DNA from 2 places in the Streptomyces sp. NPDC001153 genome. Region 1 is predicted to be linked to the other one. Evidence: predicted binding sites of a transcription regulator. Region 1 holds the regulator's gene; the other holds the start of a gene.
The links. Region 1 encodes HrcA, which represses chaperone genes, less so after heat shock. Its sites were predicted from a motif close to TTNGCACTCNGNNNNNCNGAGTGCNAA; they were not measured.
Positions count from the first base shown of each region.

Region 2: the regulator HrcA is predicted to act here: its motif matches at 9,238-9,264, upstream of groL (chaperonin GroEL).

Region 1 is NZ_JBSFJZ010000048.1:37,364-48,858, reverse strand. It holds gene ACWDEN_RS39160 (S41 family peptidase) at 1-1,931, opposite strand, end outside; gene ACWDEN_RS39155 (hypothetical protein) at 2,026-2,538, opposite strand; gene ACWDEN_RS39150 (hypothetical protein) at 2,673-3,050, shown strand; gene ACWDEN_RS39145 (VOC family protein) at 2,992-3,384, opposite strand; gene ACWDEN_RS39140 (16S rRNA (uracil(1498)-N(3))-methyltransferase) at 3,400-4,152, opposite strand; gene ACWDEN_RS39135 (nitronate monooxygenase) at 4,149-5,225, opposite strand; gene dnaJ (molecular chaperone DnaJ) at 5,325-6,461, opposite strand; gene hrcA (heat-inducible transcriptional repressor HrcA) at 6,462-7,478, opposite strand; gene ACWDEN_RS39120 (MBL fold metallo-hydrolase) at 7,650-8,372, shown strand; gene ACWDEN_RS39115 (DUF3097 domain-containing protein) at 8,407-9,225, shown strand; gene ACWDEN_RS39110 (Uma2 family endonuclease) at 9,203-9,781, opposite strand; gene hemW (radical SAM family heme chaperone HemW) at 9,882-11,114, opposite strand; gene ACWDEN_RS39100 (ATP-binding SpoIIE family protein phosphatase) at 11,142-11,495, opposite strand, start outside.
Region 2 is NZ_JBSFJZ010000078.1:5,062-16,556, forward strand. It holds gene ACWDEN_RS45390 (formylglycine-generating enzyme family protein) at 1-465, shown strand, start outside; gene ACWDEN_RS45395 (hypothetical protein) at 627-1,028, opposite strand; gene ACWDEN_RS45400 (hypothetical protein) at 1,192-1,626, opposite strand; gene ACWDEN_RS45405 (hypothetical protein) at 2,731-3,696, opposite strand; partial or broken gene ACWDEN_RS45410 (PP2C family protein-serine/threonine phosphatase) at 4,246-4,512, opposite strand; partial or broken gene ACWDEN_RS45415 (PAS domain S-box protein) at 4,670-4,879, opposite strand; gene ACWDEN_RS45420 (STAS domain-containing protein) at 4,886-5,428, opposite strand; gene ACWDEN_RS45425 (lipase maturation factor family protein) at 5,551-6,993, shown strand; gene ACWDEN_RS45430 (hypothetical protein) at 7,039-7,251, opposite strand; gene groL (chaperonin GroEL) at 7,492-9,111, opposite strand; gene ACWDEN_RS45440 (DUF2267 domain-containing protein) at 10,162-10,554, opposite strand; gene grpE (nucleotide exchange factor GrpE) at 10,607-11,152, opposite strand; gene dnaK (molecular chaperone DnaK) at 11,155-11,495, opposite strand, start outside.

The DNA.
Region 1 (11,495 bases):
GTGACGCTGGTGTCGCCGTCGTCGTCGGTGCCGGTACGGCGGTCGCTGGGGACGACCCGGAGCCGGTCGTCGGTCCACAGCAGCACGCGTTTGCCGTCGCCGCTGACCTCGAAGTGGTCGGCATTGGAGGCCAGGTGTTCCAGGCGCCGCTGGGCGAGGTCGTAGCGCTCCAGCTCGGTGTGCGGGCCGGGGTCCTCGGGGTGGGCGCGGGCGGTGCCGAGGACGCCGTGCACGGGGTGACGCAGCCAGAGCACGCCGTCCTTGGCGGCGCGCAGGGTGGAGTAGCGGCCGGCCTCGACCGGGAAGGGGACGATCCGGTCGGCGAGGCCTTCGAGGTCGATGCGGGTGGCGGGCGTGCCCTCGCTGTCGGGGGTCTCGTCCTTGTCCGGGGACTCGAAGGGGCGGCCGTGGCGCTGCGGGCCGAAGGGCGAGGGGGTGGTGGCGGCGAGGGTGATCAGGTGCGGGCGGGCGCCGACCACGAAGGCGAGGTCGAAGACGTGCTCGTCGTAGACCGGGTCGAAGGCGCGGTTGGAGAGGAACGCGAGGTGTTTGCCGTCGAGGGTGAAGGCGGGGGCGTAGTCCTGGAAGCGGAGCGGGGTCGCCTCGGTGACCGACAGGTCGGTGGTGTGGGCGATGCGCAGCTGCGAGAGCGGGCGCGGGCCGGGGTGGGCCCAGGCGAGCCAGGCGGAGTCGGGTGAGAAGGCGAGGCCGGAGACCTCGCCGTCGTCGCTGCTGTCGACCTCGCGGACCTCTCCGGTCTCGCGTTCGACGAGCAGCAGCCGTCCGTCGTGCGCGGCCACGGCGGCCCGGCTGCCGTCGGGGGCCATGGCCAGCTCCAGCACCCGGCCGAGCTGTCCGGCGGCCAGCCGGCGGGGCGGGGCGCCCGGTACCGTCCCGGTCGCGGGGGCGAACTCCAGGGCGTCGTCGCCCTCGGCGTCCGTCACCCACACCACCCACTCCTCGCCCTCGGCACGGAAGGCGCGCGGCATCCGGGCGCGGACCCCCGGGGTGGCGGCGAGGGCGCGGGCGGGCCCGGAGCGGTGGGTGACCCAGTGGATCCCGCCGCGCACGCAGACGGCGCTGCCGCGCCCGGTGTGGTCGGGGGCCGCCTCCCCGAACCAGCGGGCGGCGTCCACCGGACGGGGGCGCAGATCGATCCGGGGACCGCCGAGGCGCACGTCCAGCCGGCGCGGCTCGGCGCCCTCCAGGTCGTCCAGCAGCCACAGTTCACCGGCCGAGCCGTAGACGACCCGGCTGCCGTCGCCGGAAGCGTGCCGGGCGTAGAAGCCGTCGAGGGGGGTGTGGCGGCGCAGGTCGGAGCCGTCGGCGAGGGAGGAGTAGAGGGCGCCGGTGCCCTCGTGGTCGCAGAGGAAGGCGATGCGGTCCCCCGCCCACACCGGACGCTCGATGTTGCCGTCGACGTCCTCGAGCAGCCGGACGAACTCCCCGTCCCCCTCCCGGTCGATCCACAGCTTGCCCGCCGTGCCGCCCCGGTAGCGCTTCCAGTGGGCGGCCTCGCGGCCCATCGGCGCGGACAGCAGCACGGTGGCGGGGCCGAAGGCCACGTCGCCGACCGGGCCGTACGGCAGGGTCTCGGCGGGGCCGCCGTCCAGCGGGACGGCGTACGCCCAGCTGTGGCGGAAGCTGTGCCGGCCGTGCGCGCCGAGCGCGAGCACCCGCCCGTCGGCGGTCCAGCCGAGCACCTCGGTACGGCGGTTGCCCCAGTGGGTCAGCCGGTCGGCGGGGCCGCCGTCGACGGGGGCGACATGCACCTCGGGTGCGCCGTCACGGGTGGAGGTCCAGGCCAGGTGCCGTCCGTCCGGCGATATCCGGGGCGAGGTCACCGGCATGTTGTCGGCGCTGACCCGCCAGGCCCGGCCGCCGTCGAGAGGCGCGAGCCATACGTCGTCCTCGGCGACGAAGGTCACCAGATCGCCATGCACGTGGGGGAATCGGAGATAGGCGGCACCCTGAGTCACCCCGTCACTGTACGCAGCGAGGGGTGCACCGCGCCCGGTGTTCGGATCACTTCCCCTCTACGGGCCAACAGGTGGGGTCGCCCTTGCACCAGAGGGTCCTCGTGACGGTGACGGTCACGGTCGGTCTCCCGCCTCCCGGCTGAGAGGTGGGCGGCCTGTACGTCGGTCCGTGCGGGGCGCCGCAGTCCCCGAGCCCGCTGACGTGGAACACCTGTCTGCCCCCGACCCTGGCGGTCAGGTCCCCGCGCACACAGGCGCCGTCGACGGCCTTGGTCACCTTCCCGGTGACGGTGATCTTCCGCCCGTCCTTGGTCTCGCCCTGGCAGTCGACGGAGACCACGGCGGTCTCGCTCGCCGAGGGCGCCTTCGCGCCCGGCCCGCCTCCCTTGCCGTGGTCACCGGTACAGGTGAGCCAACTGACGTCGACCTGCTGGTGCTTGAGCCGGGCCGTCGCGGTGGTGGCGGTGGTGTAGGCGACGGACGTGGTGCTGAGGTCGTCCGGCTGACAGGCGACCAGGGCGCCGCCCGCCGCCACGACAAGTCCCGCGACAGCCACCACCGGTGTTCCGCGCGGCCCGCACCGAATCCACCTCAAAGCCCCCATGCAGGGCAGACTGCCACCGCCCCGCACACCACGGAAGGCCACATACGGCCACTCACCCCTAGGGGGAGCGGGTCCCCTAATCTGGCGGGATGCGCAGTGAACGCAGGCTCAGGCGGCTCGTCCTGCCGGACGGGACCGTCTGCCGCTGGACCGTGCGGCACCGGCACAGCCACCGTGAGGACGGCCCCTGCGCGGAGGTGCTGACGCTGTACCGGGACGGGTCCCGCACCCGGATCGTGTTCCCGGGGACCGGTGGCGCCTACGGGCACTCCGGCCTGGTCGGCGACGGCCGCGGTCACACCGTCAATCTCCACGAGCCCGGCGTGGTGCGGGCGTTCGCGGACGCGGTACGACGACTGCGGGCGGCCGGTGACGTGGACGGGTGGGCCTTGCTGCCCGCGGTCGCCGTCAGCCGCGCAGCAGCAGCCACTGCTGGAGTTCGACCAGGTTGCCCTCCGGGTCCTTGAGGTGGGCGACGCGCATGCGGTCGGTCATGGGGGCCGGGCCGTGGAGGAGGGTGGCGCCGCGGGAGGTGATCTCGGCGCAGTAGGCGTCCAGGTCGTCCACGCGCAGCACCACCAGCGAACGGTGACCGGTGGCGGTGTCCCCCAGCTCCTCCAGCACCTCGGCCATCATCGCCCGGTCCTGCAGCGCGATCCCGGCCGAGCCGGCGTGCGGGCTGAACTTCTCGTACGGCCCCTCCGCCGCCCCGGACTGCGGCTTGAGGCCGAGAACGTCGGCGTAGAAGCGGTAGCAGGCGGCGAAGTCGGTGACCAGGAGCCGTACTTGGGCGAGTTCCACGGTGTCCCCCGGGTATCAGGACCAGCGGCCGGTGCGGCCCATCAGCAGGGCCACGGCGGCGGTGCCGGCGGTTGATGTACGCAACACGGTAGGACCGAGGACGTACGCCTTCGCGCCCGCCCCCTCGAAGAGCGCCAACTCGTCGCGCGCGACGCCCCCTTCGGGGCCGACGACCAGCACGATCTCGCCCTCGGTGGGCAGTTCGGCGGTGGCCAGCGGCCGGCTCTCGTGCTCGAAGTCGGAGTGCAGCACGGCCGCGAAGTCGGCTTTGGCGAGAAGTGCGGCAACCTGCTTGGTGGTCGCCACGTCCGCGACCTCCGGGAACCGCAGCCGGCGGGACTGCTTGCCGGCCTCGCGCGCGGTGGCCCGCCACTTGGCGAGCGCCTTGTGACCCCGGTCGCCCTTCCACTGGGTGATGCACCGGGCGGCCTGCCAGGGCACGATCGCGTCGACGCCGGTCTCCGTCATCGTCTCGACGGCGAGTTCGCCGCGGTCACCCTTGGGGAGCGCCTGTACGACGGTGACACGGGGGCTGGGCTCCGGCTCCACCGGGAACTCGAACGGCTCGACCACCAGGTGGTCCTTGCCCGACACGCTGACGACGACCCCGGCGGCCCCGCGCCCCTTGCCGTCCGTCAGCACCACGTTCTCCCCGGGCTGCAGCCGCCGTACCGAGACCGCGTGCCGCCCCTCGGGACCCGTGACGTCGACGAGTGAGCCGGGGCCCACGCCCTCGAGCGAGTCGACGACGAACACCGGCGCGGTCATCGCAGGCCCCCCTTGGCCGACAACGCTGTCCGGGCGGCGTCGAGTTCGGCGGCCAGCACCTCCACGAGCTCTCCGGCGGGCAGCTCGCGGGCCAGCCGATGCCCCTGCCCGGCCCACAGCGCCATGCCCTGCGCGTCCCCGGCCTTGGCGGCGGCCTTGCGCAGCGGCGAGGTGAGGTGGTGGATCTCCGGGTAGGCGGCGGGGGCGTACGGGCCGTGCTCGCGCAGGAAGCGGTTGACCAGGCCGCGCGCCGGGCGGCCGGAGAAGGCGCGGGTCAACTCGGTGTGCGTGAACAGGGGGTTGGTCAGCGCCTGCTTGTGCACGGCCTGCGCGCCGGACTCGGGGGTGGCGAGGAAGGCGGTGCCGAGCTGGGCCGCGCTCGCGCCGGCGGCGAGGACGGCGGCGATCTGGCTGCCGCGCATGATGCCGCCGGCGGCGACGACCGGGATGCTCACGGCCTCACGGATCTGCGCGACCAGCGACAGCAGTCCGATGCCGGCGCCGTCGTTCTCGGGAAGGTCCCGGTGGGTGCCCTGGTGGCCGCCCGCCTCCACACCCTGCGCGATCACCGCGTCCGCCCCGGCCCGCTCCACGGCGCCGGCCTCCTCGGCGGTGGTGGCGGTGACCAGGGTGAAGGTCCCGGCACGGCGGAAGGTGTCGAGGACGTCCCGGCCCGGCACGCCGAAGTGGAACGAGACCACGGGCACCGGGTTGTCGAGGAGGACGGCGAGCTTGGCGTCGTAGCCGTCGTCCCGGCCGCTGTCCGGGTCGCCCAGCTCGGTCTTGTACCAGGTGGCCTCGCCGGCCAGCTGGTGGGCGTAGACCTCGACGGCGCCGGACTCGGCATACTCGGGCTGGGGCATGAACACGTTCACACCGAAGGGGCGGCTCGTGAGCCCCCGCAGCTGCTTGATCTCCTGGTACATGCCGTCGGCGGTCTTGTACCCCGCGGCGAGGAACCCGAGGCCCCCGGCCTCGGAGACGGCGGCGACGAGCTGAGGGACGGAGACACCGCCCGCCATGGGGGCCTGCACGATCGGGTGGGGGAAGAGATCGGTCAGCGCGGAGGACATGACCGCATGTTGTCACGTCCTCCGAAAGAGTCCGAATCGGGGCTTCCCACGGCATAGGACAAGGGCATACGGGGTGCCGAAGCACCCCGTACGCAGCGCTCAGCGTCCGTTGAACGCGTCCTTCAACCGCGAGAACAACCCCTGCTGCCCCGGCTGGAACTGTCCCTGCGGACGCTCCTCGCCGCGCAGCTTGGCCAGCTCGCGCAGCAGCCGCTCCTGCTCGGGGTCCAGCTTGGTCGGGGTCTGCACCTCGACGTGCACGATCAGGTCACCCCGGCCGCCGCCGCGCAGATGCGTGACACCCCGGTTGTGCAGCGGGATCGACTGGCCGGACTGGGTGCCGGGCCGGATGTCGACCTCCTCCATGCCGTCCAGGGTCTCCAGCGGCACCTTGGTGCCGAGGGCGGCCGCGGTCATCGGGATGGTGACCGTGCAGTGCAGGTCGTCGCCGCGCCGCTGGAAGGTCTGGTGCGGCAGCTCGTGGATCTCGACGTACAGGTCACCGGCGGGACCGCCGCCCGGCCCGACCTCGCCCTCACCGGCGAGCTGGATCCGCGTGCCGTTGTCGACACCGGCCGGGATCTTCACGGTCAGGGTCCGCCGCGAGCGGACCCGGCCGTCGCCGGCGCACTCCGGGCACGGAGTGGGCACGACGGTGCCGAAGCCCTGGCACTGGGGGCAGGGCCGGGAGGTCATGACCTGGCCCAGGAAGGACCGGGTGACCTGCGAGACCTCACCGCGGCCCCGGCACATGTCACACGTCTGGGCGGTCGTGCCGGGCGCCGCGCCCTCACCGTTGCAGGTGTTGCAGACGACCGCGGTGTCGACCTGGATGTCCTTGGTGGTCCCGAAGGCCGCCTCGTCCAGCTCGACCTCGATGCGGATCATCGCGTCCTGGCCGCGCCGGGTGCGCGAGCGCGGCCCGCGCTGCGACGCCGTGCCGAAGAACGCGTCCATGATGTCGGAGAAGTTGCCGAAGCCACCGGCGCCGAAGCCGCCCGCGCCGGCCCCGCCCGACTGGGAGAGCGGGTCGCCGCCGAGGTCGTAGACCTGCTTCTTCTGCGGGTCCGACAGCACCTCGTAAGCGGCGTTGATCTCCTTGAACCGCTCCTGGGTCTTCGGGTCGGGGTTGACGTCCGGGTGCAGCTCGCGCGCGAGCCGGCGGAACGCCTTCTTGATCTCATCCTGCGACGCGTCGCGGCGCACGCCGAGAACGGCGTAGTAGTCCGTGGCCACTTACGACTCCGCCAGGATCTGTCCGACGTACCGTGCCACTGCGCGTACCGCTCCCATCGTTCCCGGGTAATCCATGCGGGTCGGTCCGACCACGCCGAGCTTGGCAACCGCCTCGCCGCCCGAACCGTAGCCGACCGACACCACTGAGGTGGAGTTGAGTCCCTCGTGGGCGTTCTCGTGCCCGATGCGCACCGTCACGCCCGGATCCTTCGCCTCGCCGAGGAGCTTGAGGAGCACGACCTGCTCCTCGAGCGCCTCGAGCACCGGCCGGATCGTGAGGGGAAAGTCATGCCCGAAGCGGGTGAGATTGGCGGTCCCGCCGATCATCAGCCGCTCCTCGTTCTCCTCGACGAGCGTCTCCAGGAGAGTGGAGAGCACCGTCGAGACCGTACCGCGGTCCTCGGGATCGAAGGCCTCCGGCAGGTCCTCGACCAGCGTCGGCACGTCCGTGAACCGGCGGCCCGCGACCCGGCTGTTCAGCCGCGCGCGCAGATCGGCGAGGGAGCTCTCGCCGAAGGGCGCCGGGCAGTCGACCATCCGCTGCTCGACCCGGCCGGTGTCCGTGATCAGCACGAGCATCACGCGCGCGGGGGCGAGCGAGAGCAGCTCCACGTGCCGCACGGTGGACCGGGTCAGGGACGGGTACTGCACGACGGCGACCTGCCGGGTGAGCTGCGCGAGCAGCCGTACCGTCCGCGCCACGACGTCGTCGAGGTCGACGGCGCCCTCCAGGAAGTTCTGGATCGCCCGCCGCTCGGGCGCGGTCATCGGCTTGACGCCCGCCAGCTTGTCCACGAACAGCCGGTAGCCCTTGTCGGTGGGGATACGCCCCGCGCTGGTGTGCGGCTGCGCGATGTACCCCTCGTCCTCCAGGGCCGCCATGTCGTTACGGACCGTCGCCGGGGACACGCCGAGGCTGTGCCGCTCGGTCAGGGCCTTCGACCCGACCGGCTCCTCGGTGCCGACGTAGTCCTGGACGATGGCGCGCAGTACCTGCAGCCTGCGTTCACTCAGCATCCGCGCGCACCTCCAGCACGTGTCCCCTCGGTTCCACTCGGTCCTGCGGTTCGTCCGCCTGGCACTCTTCGCACGCGAGTGCCAGCGTTCCCGGGCCCAGTGTACGGCTGTCGGGTACACCGAGGGCAAGGTCGGTGCGGTCCCGGCGGCTCCTGCGGCTAGCGTCGCGGTATGACGGTGACTTGGGAAGAGCTGGGGTGGGAGCGGCTGGCCGCGGGGGTCGGCCGGTGCCGGCTGCCCGGCTGGGACTGCACGGCCGGACTGGTCCTCGCAGAGGGTACGGCGTTGTTGGTGGACGCCGGCTCGAGCGTGGCCGAAGGCGCGCGGCTGCGGGCACAGGCCGAGCGACTGGCCGACGGCCGTGTGACCCATCTCGCGCTGACCCACCCCCACTTCGACCATGTCTTCGGGGTGCCGGCCTTCGCGGGGGCGGAGGTGTACGGGGCGGTGGGCCTGGACGCGGTCTTCGCGTACGAGCGGGAGGAGCTGCGCCTGGACGCGGTCAGGAACGGGTTGCCGGTCGCCGACGCCGACGAGGCGGTGGACGCGCTCGCCCCGCCCCGGCATCTGGTGTCCGGCGAGTGGACGCTGGACCTCGGGGGCGGCCGTCAGGCCTTGCTGGCGAACGTGGGCCCCGGCCACACCGCGCACGATCTGGCCGTGCTGGTCCCGGGGGATCCGGAGGTGGTCTTCTGCGGGGACCTGGTCGAGGAGTCCGGCGAGCCCCAGGCGGGGCCGGACGCGGTCCCGGCCCGCTGGCCGGACGCGCTCGACCGGCTGCTCGCGCTGGGCGGTGAGGACGCCGCGTACGTGCCCGGTCACGGAGCGGTGGTGGACGCGGCGTTCGTCCGCCGGCAACGCGACGAGCTGGCGGCCCGTTTCGGCGTGTCGTGAGCGCGGGTCCGCGGCTTCTCCTATCGTCACTCGAATGCGCCAGTACTCCGCCGACCTGACCCCACCGTGGAAGAAGCCGAAGCCCGCGCCGGAGGTACCGGCGGAGCCGGGTCTGGTGGTGGAGGAGCCCGGCACCGGGTTCTGCGGGGCGGTGATCCGCTGCGAGGCGGGCACGGTGACGCTGGAGGACCGCTTCGGCAGGCACCGGGTGTTCCCGCTGGAGCCGCGGGGCTTTCTGCTGGAGGGGCGTGTGGTGACGCTCGTACGGCCGTCCTCGGCCCCGGCTCCGGTACGGCCCGCCCGTACGGCCTCCGGTTCGGTCGCCGTCCCCGGCGCCCGCGCCCGCGTGGCCCGCGCCGGCCGCATCTACGTCGAGGGCCGGCACGACGCCGAGCTGGTCGAGAAGGTGTGGGGCGACGACCTGCGCATCGAGGGCGTGGTGGTGGAGTACCTGGAGGGCGTGGACGACCTGCCGTCGATCGTCGCCTCCTTCGCACCGGGCCCGGACGCCCGCCTGGGTGTCCTGGTGGACCACCTGGTGCCGGGCACGAAGGAGTGGCGGATCGCGCAGTCGGTGACGAGTGAACACGCGCTGGTGGTCGGCCACCCGTACATCGACATCTGGGAGGCCGTGAAGCCGTCGTCCCTGGGCATCGAGGCCTGGCCCACGGTTCCGCGGGGGCAGGACTGGAAGACGGGGGTGTGCCGGGCGCTGGGCTGGCCGTCGGAGAACACCGGCGCGGTGTGGCAGGCGATCCTGAAGCGGGTGGGGTCCTATAAGGACCTGGAGCCGGAGCTGCTGGGGCGGGTGGAGGAGCTGATCGACTTCGTCACGGGTAGCGGTGGGGCCTGACCTGCTTGTAGGTGCCGAACTCGGTGGTGTCGAGCTCGATGCCGAGCGATTCCAGCGGGAGGGAAGCGCCGAATTTGGTGATGCGCTGGGCCCGGTAGTCGGCCTCGTCCCCTTCACCGATGGGCTCCGTCAGCAAAACGCAATGTGCCATGATCGGGTCGATGATCAGGTAGGCGGGGATTTCGCCTGCTGCGTAGATGGAGCGCTTGACGCCGTAGTCCCGGTCGACACTCGTCTTGGAGACCACCTCGACCACCAGCGTGATCAACTGCGACGCCAGCAGACGGCCAGAGTCCGGGGCGACACCGCGCTGAATGACCACCAGGTCCGGAATGGGCTCGCTGGCCTCGTTGATGATGTGCACGTCCGTCGTCTGCAGCCGTTCCCAGCGCCTGCGCGGGATCTGGTCCTGCACCTCCTCCACAATCCGGTTGTGCACGAGATCTGGAGCGACCATCATCACGATTTCCCCCCGGAGAAGCTCGACCTTGATGCCCTCCGGAGGCTCGAACTCCTCGAAGAACCTGGTCATCCCACGCTCGTCCACAGCGGTCATCTCCGTGGCCCTCCACATCCGCCGCGTCCTTTTGGCGGCAGCCTAGGAACCAGGTTAGGGACCGAACCGGCGTTCCGGAGGGATTCACTCGCGGGAGTGATCAGTCCACCAGGTCCCGCACCACCGCGTCCGCCAGCAACCGCCCCCGCAGCGTCAGCACGGCCCGCCCCTCCTCGTACGGCCCCTCCTTCAGGAGCCCCTCCCCCAGCGCCCGCCGGGACGCCGCGAGCCCCTGCTCCTTCAGCAAGGACAGCGGAACCCCCTCCCGCAGCCGCAGTTCCAGCAGGATCCGCTCCACCCGCCGGTCCTCGCCCGACAGCAGCTCCCGGCCCGCCCCCGGGGAGCGGCCGGAGGCGAGGGCCGCCGCGTACGCCCCCGGATGCTTGACGTTCCACCAGCGCACCCCGCCCACGTGCGAGTGCGCCCCGGGTCCCGCGCCCCACCAGTCGGCGCCGCGCCAGTACAGCTCGTTGTGCAGGCAGCGGCCCGCCGGGGAGGTGGCCCAGTTGGAGACCTCGTACCAGTCGAAGCCCGCCCCGGACAGCACCTCCTCGGCGATCAGATACCGGTCGGCGTGCACGTCGTCGTCGGTCATCGGGACCTCGCCCCGGCGGATCCGGCGGGCCAGCTGCGTGCCCTCCTCCACGATCAGCGCGTACGCGCTGACGTGGTCCGGCCCGGCTCCGATCGCCGCGTCCAGCGAGGCCCGCCAGTCGTCGTCGCTCTCGCCGGGAGTGCCGTAGATCAGGTCCAGGTTCACGTGCTCGAAGCCCGCCGCCCGCGCCTCCGCGACGCAGGCCTCGGGGCGGCCCGGGGTGTGGGTGCGGTCGAGCACGCGCAGCACATGCTGCTTCGCGCTCTGCATGCCGAAGGAGATCCGGTTGAAGCCGCCCTCCCGGAGGGTGGCCAGGTACGCCGGGTCCACCGACTCCGGGTTCGCCTCCGTCGTGATCTCCGCGTCCGGGGCCAGGCCGAACTCGTCGCGGATGGCGCCCAGCATCCGTACGAGATCACCGGCGGCCAGCAGGGTGGGCGTGCCGCCGCCGACGAAGACCGTGCGGACCTGGCGCGGGTCGTCGCCGAGCACCTTCCGGGCGAGCCGGATCTCGTCCGTCAGCGTGTCCGCGTAGTTGTCGCGGGAGGCCAGCACCCCGCCCGTGCCGCGCAGCTCGGTCGCGGTGTAGGTGTTGAAGTCGCAGTAGCCGCAGCGGGTCGCGCAGTACGGGACGTGCAGGTAGAAGCCGAGCGGGCGGTCGGCCGCCCCGGCGAGCGCGTGCGCGGGCAGCGCGCCGTCGGCGGGGACGGGCTCGCCGTCGGGGAGTGCGGAAGGCATGTACTCCATTGTCCCGTACGACGGCGGTCACTCCGCCTGGAGCACCAGCAGGGCCAGGTCGTCCTCGAGCGGGCCCCCGCCGAAGTCGTCCACCAGGCGGCGGATCCTTTCCGCGATCAGTTCGGCGCCGAGGCCGGCACAGCCGGACAGGGCGCGGGCGAGGCCGTCGCCGTCGTCGAACTGGCGGGAGCCGGAGCGCCGCTCGGTCACCCCGTCGGTGACACACAGCAGGCTGTCTCCGGGCCGCAGGTCCAGCGTCTCGCTGGTGTACGTCTCGTCCTCGACCACGCCGAGCAGGGTCTGCGGGCCGGCGGCGGTGCGCACGGTGCCGTCGGGGCTCAGGACGAGCGGAAGCGGGTGGCCGGCGGAGGCGAGGGTGCA
Region 2 (11,495 bases), on a different contig from region 1:
TGGTGGGACGCGACGCGGTTCTGCAACGCACTGTCCCGGCGCCACGGGTTCACGCCCGCGTACCACTTCCATGCCGAAGGCGATGACGTCGAGTGGGACGCATCCGCCGACGGGTACCGACTGCCGACTGAAGCCGAGTGGGAGCACGCCTGCCGTGCCGGTACGCCAGGACCGCGTTACGGGGATCTCAACGCGATCGCCTGGTACCGCGGCAACTCGTACGAGCGCATCCACGACGTGGGCGGCAAACTCCCCAACCCGTGGGGGATTTACGACATGCTCGGCAACGTCTGGGACTGGTGCTGGGACATCTACGACGCCGAGGTGTACGGCACATACCGAGTGCTCCGTGGCGGTGGTTGGTTCGATGAGCACTGGAGTTGCCGGGCCTCCGCGCGGCGCCGCAGCCATCCCACCTTCCAGGTCGACGACGTCGGATTCCGTATCGCGCGTTCCCTCGTGTGACGACCGGTTTGCGTCCCTCCTCAGATGCAGCGGCCGCCGACCGAACGAACCGGGGACTCGATCATCTGAGACACCGAGCGAATCGGACCAGCTCACTTGAGACGCGGACCAGATCGTCAGCGACGGGATCAGTGCCAGAGGGCAACTCGCACACAGCGTGATCAACGCACGGGGGTGTCACGCTTGTCGCTGGCGGAGCGGTGGTCGGCCCCGGCGGCGAGCTGCCACCAGAACTGGGCGCTCTCGCGATGGTCGGTCAAGTAGAGGAGGCAGGCGAAGACGAGGGCGCCGTCGACGTCCAGGTGGCCGTCGTTCGTGGCCGTTTCGGGTTCTTGGGCGAGGCGGTCGACGTGGTCGGCGGCATCGGGCCGGTTCTGGAACCAGCGGCATACCACGGACAGCCGCTGCCCGGCCTGGGCTGCACGGACGGTGTCCGGGTGCGGCTTGGCCGTGGCGGCAGCCGCGTCGGCGGCGAGGCGGCGCAGGGCGGTGCCGACGTCGAAGCCGTCACGCGGGCCGGTGGGGATACGGGCGTCGGCGAGAAGTTCATCGATGGCGGTCACTGTCCTGCCCCCTTCTTGTTCTTGCCGGGCGCCGCGGGCAGGCCCAGCCGGATACGCAGGCGTTCCTTGCCCTTGCGGCCGTGGTGGTCGACGGTGCGGGTGTCCAGGCCCATGTAGCGGGCGATCCGCTTGGGGGGTTAGCCCAGCAGGTGGCGCAGGACGATCACGGTGAATGGGCGGGTGGGCAGCTCCAGGATCGCCTCGTACAGGCCGCCGGCACTGCTGTTGAGCTCCAGCTGGCTGCGGACGGCCTCGAGGTCTTGGCTATCGGGCCGTTGATGAGGAAGGCCGGCGGGCGTCCGTCCTCGTCGGGGCGGCGGGTGACGCCGCGGTGCAGCACCGCAAGGGTCTGCTGTTCGAGGTCGCCCTGCTGCAGCAGTTCGTCCCAGCCTCCGAGGATCTCCAGGAACACCTGGTGGACGACCTGTTCGGCAGCCCGCCGGCTGCCGAGGTGGATCTCCGCGAAGTCGTGGAAGAACTCCTGATGCCCGAGGTAAAAGCCCTCGAAGTCCAGGGGCAGTTCGGGAGGGGCCTGGACGGGCTGGCCGTGGCCGCCGTCCTGGGGCGATACGTCAGTGCTGACGTCGCCGTTGCCCATGCGGTCTTCCAGGAGGTGCGAGTGCCGGATCTCGTCATTGAGGCCGGCGGGTCCTGCGCGTCCAACTTGGCTGCGCGGGAGCCCAGTTGTGTTGGGCTCCTGGACGCCACCCTGTCGATTTCAGGGGCCTGAAACTCATGTGGCCCTCGAAAATTGTGACTTTGCGATCTTCTCCATAAACGGAACGTGTCTTCGTTGCTGGGTCAACTGTTTGAAGGTTCGCCGTGAGCTGCAGCGATGCGGTGACGTGCGCAAGCGTTCAGTTCAAGAGCCGTCGGACTCATGGCGCAGCTCACACAGTCCTCGGTGCTGCGTGGACATCTCGTGAAGCACAAGCCGTCACACATGGCCGTGCATGCGCAGAACCGATCTGCCATCGCCCGATGGAGGAAGACAGGTTGGTCCGCTGACCGAGTTCCGGTCCAAGGATGCCGGTCGACCGCCGCCTGGACCTACTCGGCCCCGCGGATAGGGGCGGGCATGGAAGGGTGCCGGCAGCTGCCGGGCAAGGCAGCTGAGCGACGAGGGAGGGCCCGATGCTGTTGAGACCCGGTGCAAGCTGTGATGAAGCGATCAAGTTCTTGGAGTCGCGGGCGGAACTGGCGTTGTCGATCTCCATCTGGACTAACCCGCCACCGGTGCAATGCTGAGCCACAGAGTACGGGCCGTACGTCCAGCTGATCCTGGTCTTGCTGATGACGTTCGTGAAGGATGGCGAGAGGGCAACCCACGCCAGCGCACCGCAGGCGACGCTGAAGAGGACTGCAGCTGCCACCTGGCCGATGAAGCGGCGGTCGGATCACCAGGCGACAACTCGATGCTGATGACGGCCAGTCGGTGGCCGGGTGCTGTCAGACTCGGGCAGCAGGGACATGAACGGTTCCTGTCGAAGATCACCTTCGCGTATGCCCCCAGCGTAGTGACCTCGTTCCACCCGCAGAGTAGAGGGAACAACTTGCCGGCCGACGCGGTCGTTGCCCGGCGTTCGGGACTTCACCGTCGCGCCCGGTGCCGTTGCCTTCGAGGCCGTCCGGCGGACGCGGTGCAGCGGTGCCGGGCGTTCCCCCGGCACCGCGTGGAGGGCGCTTGTGCCCCGGCCGCGGCTCAGCCGGATGATCCAGCCACTCCGGCGGGCCGCCAGGCGGACATGTTCGTGTAGTGCTGGACCAGCGTTGCCCGCGTCCACGCGCCGTTGGCATAGCGCATGGTGTGGAAGAGCGTGCCGCGGTTATCGTCGGAGGCGAAAACGAGCTGGAGGTTTCCTGCCACGTTGACGGCGGTGACCTCGTTCAGCACGGTGCCGATGAAGCCCGCGTGGTTGAAGTCCACCCGTGCGTTGATGTCGTCCCAGGTGCTCCAGTGCCCGTTCGGGCTGCGGATGGTGTGGTACTGCGCGACCTGGCCGTTGGTCAGCACGACCATCTGCAGGCTGCTGCCGAATCCGGCCATGGCCACCCGGAGCGGCATGCCCCAGTGGCGGGGAGTGCCGGTCCAGGACAGCACGTTGCTCCACGGCGTCCACCTGCCGTTCGCGCCGAGCGCGGTGTGCAGAACGGTGCGGTGGATCTGGTCCACCGCGGCCACTTGCAGCTCTCCGCCGACCGAGGCGGCCGACAGACTTTGGAACCAGTCGTTGCGGTAGGCACCGCCCGGAGCCACCTGGTCGGGAGCGGTCCAGGTGCCGTTGGACTGCTCCATGGTGTGCATCAGGCGGCCGTTGGTGTCGATGTACACCAGGTGCACGTGGGTTCCTACGACGGCCGCCGCGAGGTAGTTCCGCGTCGGCTTGGAGGTCACCCGCACCGGGGCCAGGCCGTGCATCGGGGTGGGGGCGGGCCAGCTGCCGTCCGGTTTCTGGGTGGTCTCCTCCAAGGTGACGTCCAAGCCGGTGGGCTGCTCGATGAACAGACGCAGCCGGCCGTTTTGCACCACGTCGGTGAAGTCGTAGAAGGACCCGCTCTTGAACAGCCGCTTGGTCGGGGCCCACTTGCCGTTGGCGTATCGGGCGGTCTGCAGGACCTCCCAGTTGGCGCCCTGCACCAGCAGATCGAGGCCGCCGTTGCCTGCCATCGCCGCCGGATGGGCCGGGGAGGCGGCGGCCGCCACCTGTGAAGCAGCAGGTGCTGCCAGGGGAGTGAGGCTGATCGCGGCGGCGAGGCACAGCTGCGCTGTCCGCCGAAGGTATGGCTTCAAGGAACCCTCTGATGTGTAGGAGACAGACGGGGATCCTAGGGGATGCTGTGAAGATCCGAACAGCCGCGTGCCCGGCGGATCCTGTCACGTCCGTGCGACCGCGCCACCCCGCAGCAGCAGCCGCTACCGCCCGTCAGCGGCGGCGACTGGAGCACATCGAGGCGGCCCAGTGGCGGGGCGTCGTGGGCCGCGTAGCGGTTGGGCGGCTTTGACGGGTTGTCGGTACGTCGGCGGCACACCCGGGATGGCGGCAACGACAGCCCAACATGACGGAGCCCGGCCCGAGAACAGTCCTCCAGCCGGGGCCGCTGTACCTGGTGACCCGGTGTGGTCGCCCCCCCCAACGGGGGCCGGGACGATCACAGTCCTGCTGCTGAGGACCAGACCCGGTATGCCAGCCGCCGTGACAGCGAACGCCGGTCCCTGAGACAACAGCTCGTCCGGGGGCAGGTCGACATCGGCCAGGGTGCGCACCGCCGTGCGTAGCCGTCCCATGGCCGCGTAGGCGTTCAGGCCGTGGCCGACGACGTCGCCGACGCCCAGTGCCATCCGTACGCCGGACAGGGCGATGACGTCGAACCAGTCCCCGCCGACGCCGGCGTGGGGATCGGCGGGCAGGTAGCGGGCGGCTGTCTCCAGCGCCTGCTGGGCGGGGAAGTGGTGCTGCAGCAGGCTGCGCTGCAGTGCGAGGGCGGGGCCGTCGCTCTCCTGGGGCACGGACGCATGCAGGAACCACTGCACGTCGCCCTTGCCGTTCAGCAGCGGGCATGCTCGTAGTTCGGCCTCGATCGTGCGGCCGGCCTGGTCGCGCGGCAGGACCCGGCCGATCCATGCCTGCCGGTCGGTCCAGGTACCGTCGTGCGAAGTCGGGCAGCCCGTCCTCGAGCAGTTCGGCGGTCGCGCGGCCCACGATGTCCTCGGGGCTGTAGCCCGGCAGGGCCTGGGCGCCGGGGCTCCAGGTGGTGACCGTTCCTCGGGCGTCGACGACGGCGGCCGCCAGCTCGGTGGCCGGGACGAAGCCATCCCCGCTGCTCGGGCGGAATCCGGCGTACCTGATCACCTCCGCTCACCCCCTGCCGTGCACTTCACGCTGGTCGCGGTTGGCGCCTGGTGCCGCAGTCACCGTGCCCGACGACGGGGCCGTCGGCGTGGGGGAAGAGGGCAGCGCCTCAGCCACGGTCGGGTGTACGGGTACGGCCTGCCGCAGGCCGGTGACGTCGAGCACGTGCAGCAACGGTCCTGCCGGGCACACCAGGTGGAGCTGGCCGCCGTCGCAGGCGGCACGAAGGTGTGCACCGAACAGGGCGCCGAGCCCCATGGCGTCGCAGTCGGTCACGCGGGAGACGTCGATGACGAGCCGGGAGGGGTCGCTGCCGGGCATCGAGGTCACGAGCGTCAGATGGGCCCGCAGCTGTGCCCGCGTCGTCATGGACAGCTCTCCGGCCGCGTTCACGATCAGCCAGCCCCGCTCGGGGCGCCAGGACAGGGAAAGGGAGGCGTCACCGAGGCACTGTGACCACCCCTTTCCGCAGTCCGGGCAGACCCCAGCGGTACGACCGGCGCCTTCCGGTGGACGCTGGCCGGGTCGGCTGCCCGGCCCTCCTCTCACATCGCCAACAAGTCGGAGCAATCTAGATATTTGCGATAATTAGATAGGCCATGAACGGGGTAAATGTCAAGATGACGAGAAGTGGGTGTTAGCGCCAGGCGGATATGCGGAGGCATGCCGTCATGGACTGGTTCACGGACCCTGACTACTGGCTGGGCCGGATGCTTTTCCAGCGCGGTCTGGCCGTGCTGTACTGCGTCGCGTTCGTCAGCTCGGCCCTGCAGTTCCGCGGGCTGGTCGGGGAGCGGGGGCTGCTGCCGGTGCCGCGATTCACCGCGCAGGTGGCGTTCAGGCGGGCTCCGAGTATCTTCCAGCTGCACTACTCGGACCGTTTCTTCGCCGCCATGGCCTGGACGGGCGCCGCGGGATCCGCCGCGGTGGCGGCGGGGGTGCCGGACCGGCTGCCGCTGTGGGCGGCGATGGTGATGTGGACGCTGCTGTGGGCGCTGTACCTGTCCATCGTCAACGTCGGGCAGACCTGGTACGGATTCATGTGGGAATACCTGCTGCTGGAGGCCGGCTTCCTGGCGATCTTCCTCGGCAACGACGACGTCGCGCCGCCCGTGCTGGTGCGAGGGTTGCTGATCTGGCTGCTGTTCCGGCTTGAGTTCGGCGCCGGGCTGATCAAGCTGCGCGGCGATTCCTGCTGGCGGGATCTGACGTGCCTGTACTACCACCACGAGACCCAGCCGCTGCCCGGCCCGCTCAGCTGGTTCTTCCACCACCTCCCCAAGCCCGTCCATCGCGTGGAGGCGGCGGCCAACCACGTCGCACAACTCCTCGTGCCGTTTGCCCTGTTCGCGCCGCAGCCGGCGGCGAGCATCGCCGCCGGCTTGGTGATCATCACCCAGCTGTGGCTGGTCGCGTCCGGCAACTTCGCCTGGCTGAACTGGCTGACGATCGTGCTGGCGCTGTCCGCGATCGGCGGCTCGCAGGTCACCGGCGCGCTGGGTCTGCCTCCTGCGCCGCGTTTCGCCGCCGCATCGGTGTGGTTCGAGGGCCTCGTGCTGGCTGTCGCCGCCCTGGTGCTGGTGCTCAGCTACTGGCCGGTGCGTAACCTGCTCTCCCGCAGCCAGGTCATGAACGCGTCCTTCACTCCGCTGCACCTGGTCAACACCTACGGCGCGTTCGGCAGCGTGGGCCGCATCCGGTACGAGCTGATCGTCGAGGGCACCGACGAGCCGGAGATCACCGAAGAGACCGTGTGGAAGGAGTACGTCTTCAAGGGCAAGCCGGGCGGCATGCGGCGGCTTCCGCCGCAGGTGGCCCCGTACCACCTCAGGCTGGACTGGCTGATGTGGTTCGCCGCGCTCTCCCCTGTGTACGCGGCCGGCTGGCTCCCCGCCTTGCTCCTCGCCCTCTTGGAGAACAACCCGGCCGTCCTGAGTTTGCTGCGCCGCAATCCCTTCCCGGGCTCGCCGCCTGCTTTCGTCCGGATCTGCCTGTACGAGTACCGGTTCACCAGCTGGTCGGAACTGCGCGCGAACGGTGCCTGGTGGAGCCGCACCTTCCTCGGCGAGTACGTGTCGGCCGTCGCCAAGCGGCAACCGGTATCCAGCGCATGAGGCCCGGGTTCCGCAGGAGACTCGGGCCTGTCTCGGCTTTCGGGGTCATCGTGCGCAGCCGACGTCGAGGACTTCGATGATGTCGTCGTGGGTGGTGTAGACAAGCCAGCACCATTCGCCGAATGCTGCGGCCAGACCGGAAACGTATGCCTGCGGTGTCCTGGCAACGGCGTCGATGAGCGTAATGATCTCCTCGTGCGTGTCGTTCGGGACGCCGAACAACACGCCGGCAGCGGGTTGGACCACTTCGACTCTCATGTCGCCCCCTGCAGATGAATCGGAGCAGCGCTGGCGGCTCTCCTCTCCCCCGGGCGTCTGGCCTACGGGCCACGATTCCTCCGGGCTCAGGAGAACGGCAACAGGCTGACCACACCTAATCCGGTCGGCTGCCGGTGCACGAGTCCCCCGGGGTTCCCATGCGCGCCGCTGGGCGGGCGCCGGCGGTCTGCCGTCGCGGCCACCGGCGCCCGCCTCGGTCCCTCTGCGGGCACGCGGCGATCAGAATTCGGCGCCGGCCCCGGCGGCGGCCGGTTCCTTTTCCTCGGGCTGGTCGGCGATGACGGCCTCGGTGGTGAGGAACAGCGCGGCGATGGAGGCGGCGTTCTGCAGCGCGGAACGGGTCACCTTCGCCGGGTCGATGATGCCCGCGGCCAGCATGTCCACGTACTCGCCGGTCGCGGCGTTCAGACCGTGGCCGACGGGCAGCGTACGGACCTTCTCCACCACGACACCGCCCTCCAGGCCGGCGTTGCGGGCGATCTGCTGCAGCGGAGCGGTCAGCGCGCGGCGGACCATCTCCGCACCGGTCCGCTCCTCTTCGTCCACCTCCAGCTTCTCGAACGCCTTCTCGGACGCCTGCAGCAGGGCTGCGCCACCACCGGCGACGATGCCCTCCTCGACGGCCGCCTTCGCGTTGCGGACGGCGTCCTCGATGCGGTGCTTGCGCTCCTTGAGCTCCACCTCCGTGGCGGCGCCGGCCTTGATCACGGCCACGCCGCCGGCGAGCTTGGCCAAGCGCTCCTGCAGCTTCTCGCGGTCGTAGTCGGAGTCCGAGCGTTCGATCTCGGCGCGGATCTGCTTGACCCGGCCCTCGATCGCGGCGGCGTCACCGGCGCCCTCCACGATGGTGGTGTCGTCCTTGGTGACGACCACCTTGCGGGCCCGGCCCAGGACGCCCAGGTCGGCGCTCTCCAGCTTCAGGCCGACCTCCTCGGAGACGACCGTGGCACCGGTGAGCACGGCCATGTCGCCGAGCATCGCCTTGCGGCGGTCACCGAAACCCGGGGCCTTGACGGCGACGGACTTGAAGGTGCCGCGGATCTTGTTGACGACCAGGGTCGCCAGCGCCTCGCCCTCCACGTCCTCGGCGATCACCAGCAGCGGCCGGCTCTCCCGCATCACCTGCTCCAGCAGCGGCAGCAGATCCTTCACCGCAGTGACCTTGGAGCCGACCAGCAGGATGTACGGGTCCTCCAGGACCGCTTCCATGCGTTCGGCGTCGGTGACGAAGTACGGCGAGATGTAGCCCTTGTCGAAGCGCATACCCTCGGTGAGCTCCAGCTCCAGGCCGAAGGTGTTGGACTCCTCGACGGTGATGACGCCTTCCTTGCCGACCTTGTCCATGGCCTCGGCGATCAGCTCGCCGATCGCCCGGTCCCCGCCCGCAGACACCGCGGCCGTGTTGGCGATCTCCTCCTTGGTCTCCAGCTCCTTGGCCTGCTCCAGCACGGCCGCGGAGACGGCCTCGACGGCCTTCTCGATACCGCGCTTGAGAGCCATCGGGTTGGCACCGGCGGCGACGTTGCGCAGACCCTCCTTGACCAGGGCCTGGGCGAGCACGGTCGCGGTGGTCGTACCGTCACCGGCGACGTCGTCCGTCTTCTTGGCGACTTCCTTGACCAGCTCGGCGCCGATCTTCTCGTACGGGTCCTGAAGCTCGATCTCCTTGGCGATGGAGACACCATCGTTGGTGATCGTGGGGGCACCCCACCTCTTGTCCAGGACGACGTTGCGGCCCTTGGGGCCGAGCGTCACCTTCACGGCGTCCGCGAGCTGGTTCATGCCGCGCTCCAGAGCGCGGCGCGCCTCCTCCTCATAAGCGATGATCTTCGCAGTCATCGGTACGGTCTCCTCCGCATCGAATCCTTGAGTCGATGACGGTGGCCCGGGGTGACGCCCGCGACGTTCACCCGCGCGCCGGAGGTTTCCCTCACGGCCGCACGAGCACGTCACCCGACCCAGCCGTTAGCACTCTCACTGCGAGAGTGCTAATTCCTCGTTTAGCACTTCGGCCTGCTCGGGGGCACGTGGCCGCCTCGGATAGCTGCGGCCGGTCAACGCCGTTGCGCATCCGAGAGGGACTGGCAGGGGTGCCGGGATGGAGCGGGTTCTCGGGGATGGAGGCGGTCTGGTGACCTCCAGGTGGCCGGGCGCAGCAAACGGTCGCCGAGGCGGTAGCCGGTACGCGCAGCGGCGTGCCTGCAGTTGCCGCAGGGTTATTGCCTCCGCGGCGCGGCCGGAGCAGCGAGCACGCGATGCCGCTCTCGGGAAGCACGCCGCGACGCGGAGGCCACGGGGAAGTGCTGTCACAACTCCTGCCCCGAGCGCGCCCAGGCAGTGCGCCCGGGCCAGATAATCCCGCCAGATTCCTTCGGCGTTCTAAACCGGCTTGATCCGTACCTCTCCACTGTGCCGGTCGGCCTGAACCGCGTAGCCGACCTGCATGAGGATCTCCGGTAACGCCTGATGCAGCGCGGCCCGAATCCCCCGTACTCCGCGACCCGCCTGCCCACCGGATCCAGCTCTTGTGCCGGCAGCCAGCCGACGACCACCGCGTCCTGCTCCTGGCGGACCCTCAATCCCGTGCCTTCCGCGGCACTCGCCGACGCAACGTCGAACCCCACACCTTCGGCTTCTGTGGCCCGGTGGGGCGCGGAGGGCGGGCGAGGGGGGAGATCAGGTGCCCGTCCTCCGCCGCTACTCGTCCCAGGCGGCCGGTCGGCCAGCCCGAGATCGCTCACCTGGACCCGCTGACGGCGATCTTGCGAGGCTTGGCGCGCTCGGCGATCGGGATGCGCAGGCTATGTTGGCCACGCCTTGGCCGAGCGGCGGTGGTGGTCCTCCACGCCGACGGTGTGGCCGTATCCGGGGGTGCCCCAGATCCTGGTTTCAGCTGGCCAGGTCGGCTTTGCCGAACAGAACGGCGTAGCCGGAGGGGAGCTGGCTGAGGATCTGGTTCAGCTCACCGCCGGAAACGGCGCCCGCCAGGGTTGTCAGGACCGCGCTGGCGTCCCACTCTGCAGTGCGCGGCCGGGCCCCGGTCCGCTCAGCGACCCTGCGGTAGAACTCCTCGATCCCGAAGCTCTCTGCCTGCGCCTGCTTGGCCGCGGCCAGCGCCTGTCCGAGCGCTCCGGGCAGCTGGGAGGCAAGGTCATCGACCTCGCCGGGGCTGATGCGCTGGGCCAGCACGCTCAGCACCGCTTCGGTGACCTTCGCGGCTTCGTCCTGGCTGTCGTATTCGCCGAGCTCACGTACGCGAGCGAGGAACTCATGGTGCTGCATCGTTTCGTCACCTCCGCTTGCCGGCAATCTCAGGGCGGTAGGGGCACGCCTGTCAGCTCCGCGAGACGGGCAACGGCGGCTTGCCTGCCGAGGCGGATGCATCCCGTACGCCGCACTCCGGCGTCGATGCGCTCCTCGCGGGCGGGGCCGGCCCGGTGACCTCCACGGTGGCCGGGCGCAGCAGGCTCTCGCCGAGACGGTAGCCGGGACGCAGGACCGCCGAGCACACCAGGCGGTCCGCATCGGGGACAACATGGTGCGTCAGAGCGTCGTGGCAGGCCGGGTCGAACCGATCACCCACCTCACCGAACGACGTGACGCCCAGCGAGCCGAGCTGCTCCTGAAGGCTGTCGGCGATGTCCCTCAGACCGGGCGTGAGCGGCTCGTTGGCACACGCCCGGTCGACGGCGTCCAGCACGGGCAGCAGCGCCTTGAGCACGTTGGCCGCAGCGATCTCGCGCACGGCCAGGCGGTCCCGCCGCACCTGCTTGCGGTAGTTGTCGTACTCGGCCTTGATCCGCTGCAGGTCGGCGGTCCGCTCCTGAACCAGGCGCCGCAGCTGCTCAAGTTCGGTGCTCTGCGGACCGCTCCTGGTCATCGTCAGCCAGCCTCCGGCTTGTCGTCGTCGACGATCTCTGCGTCCACCACGTCATCCTCGGACCCACCGGCCGCACCGCCCGGGGACGCTCCGGCCGCACCCGCCGGTTGCTCGGCGCGAGACTTCTCGTACAGGGCCGTTCCGATCTTCTGCGCGGCCTGCGCGGTACGGTCGATCGCCTGCCGGATTGCCGCCGTGTCCGCACCCTCCTCCTTCAGCTTCTCCTTCAGGTCGGTCAGCGCCGTTTCCGTCTCGGACTTGGCGTCCGCCGGGATGTTCTCCGCGTTGTCCTTGAGGAGCTTCTCGGTGGAGTAGACGAGTTGCTCGCCCTGGTTGCGGGTCT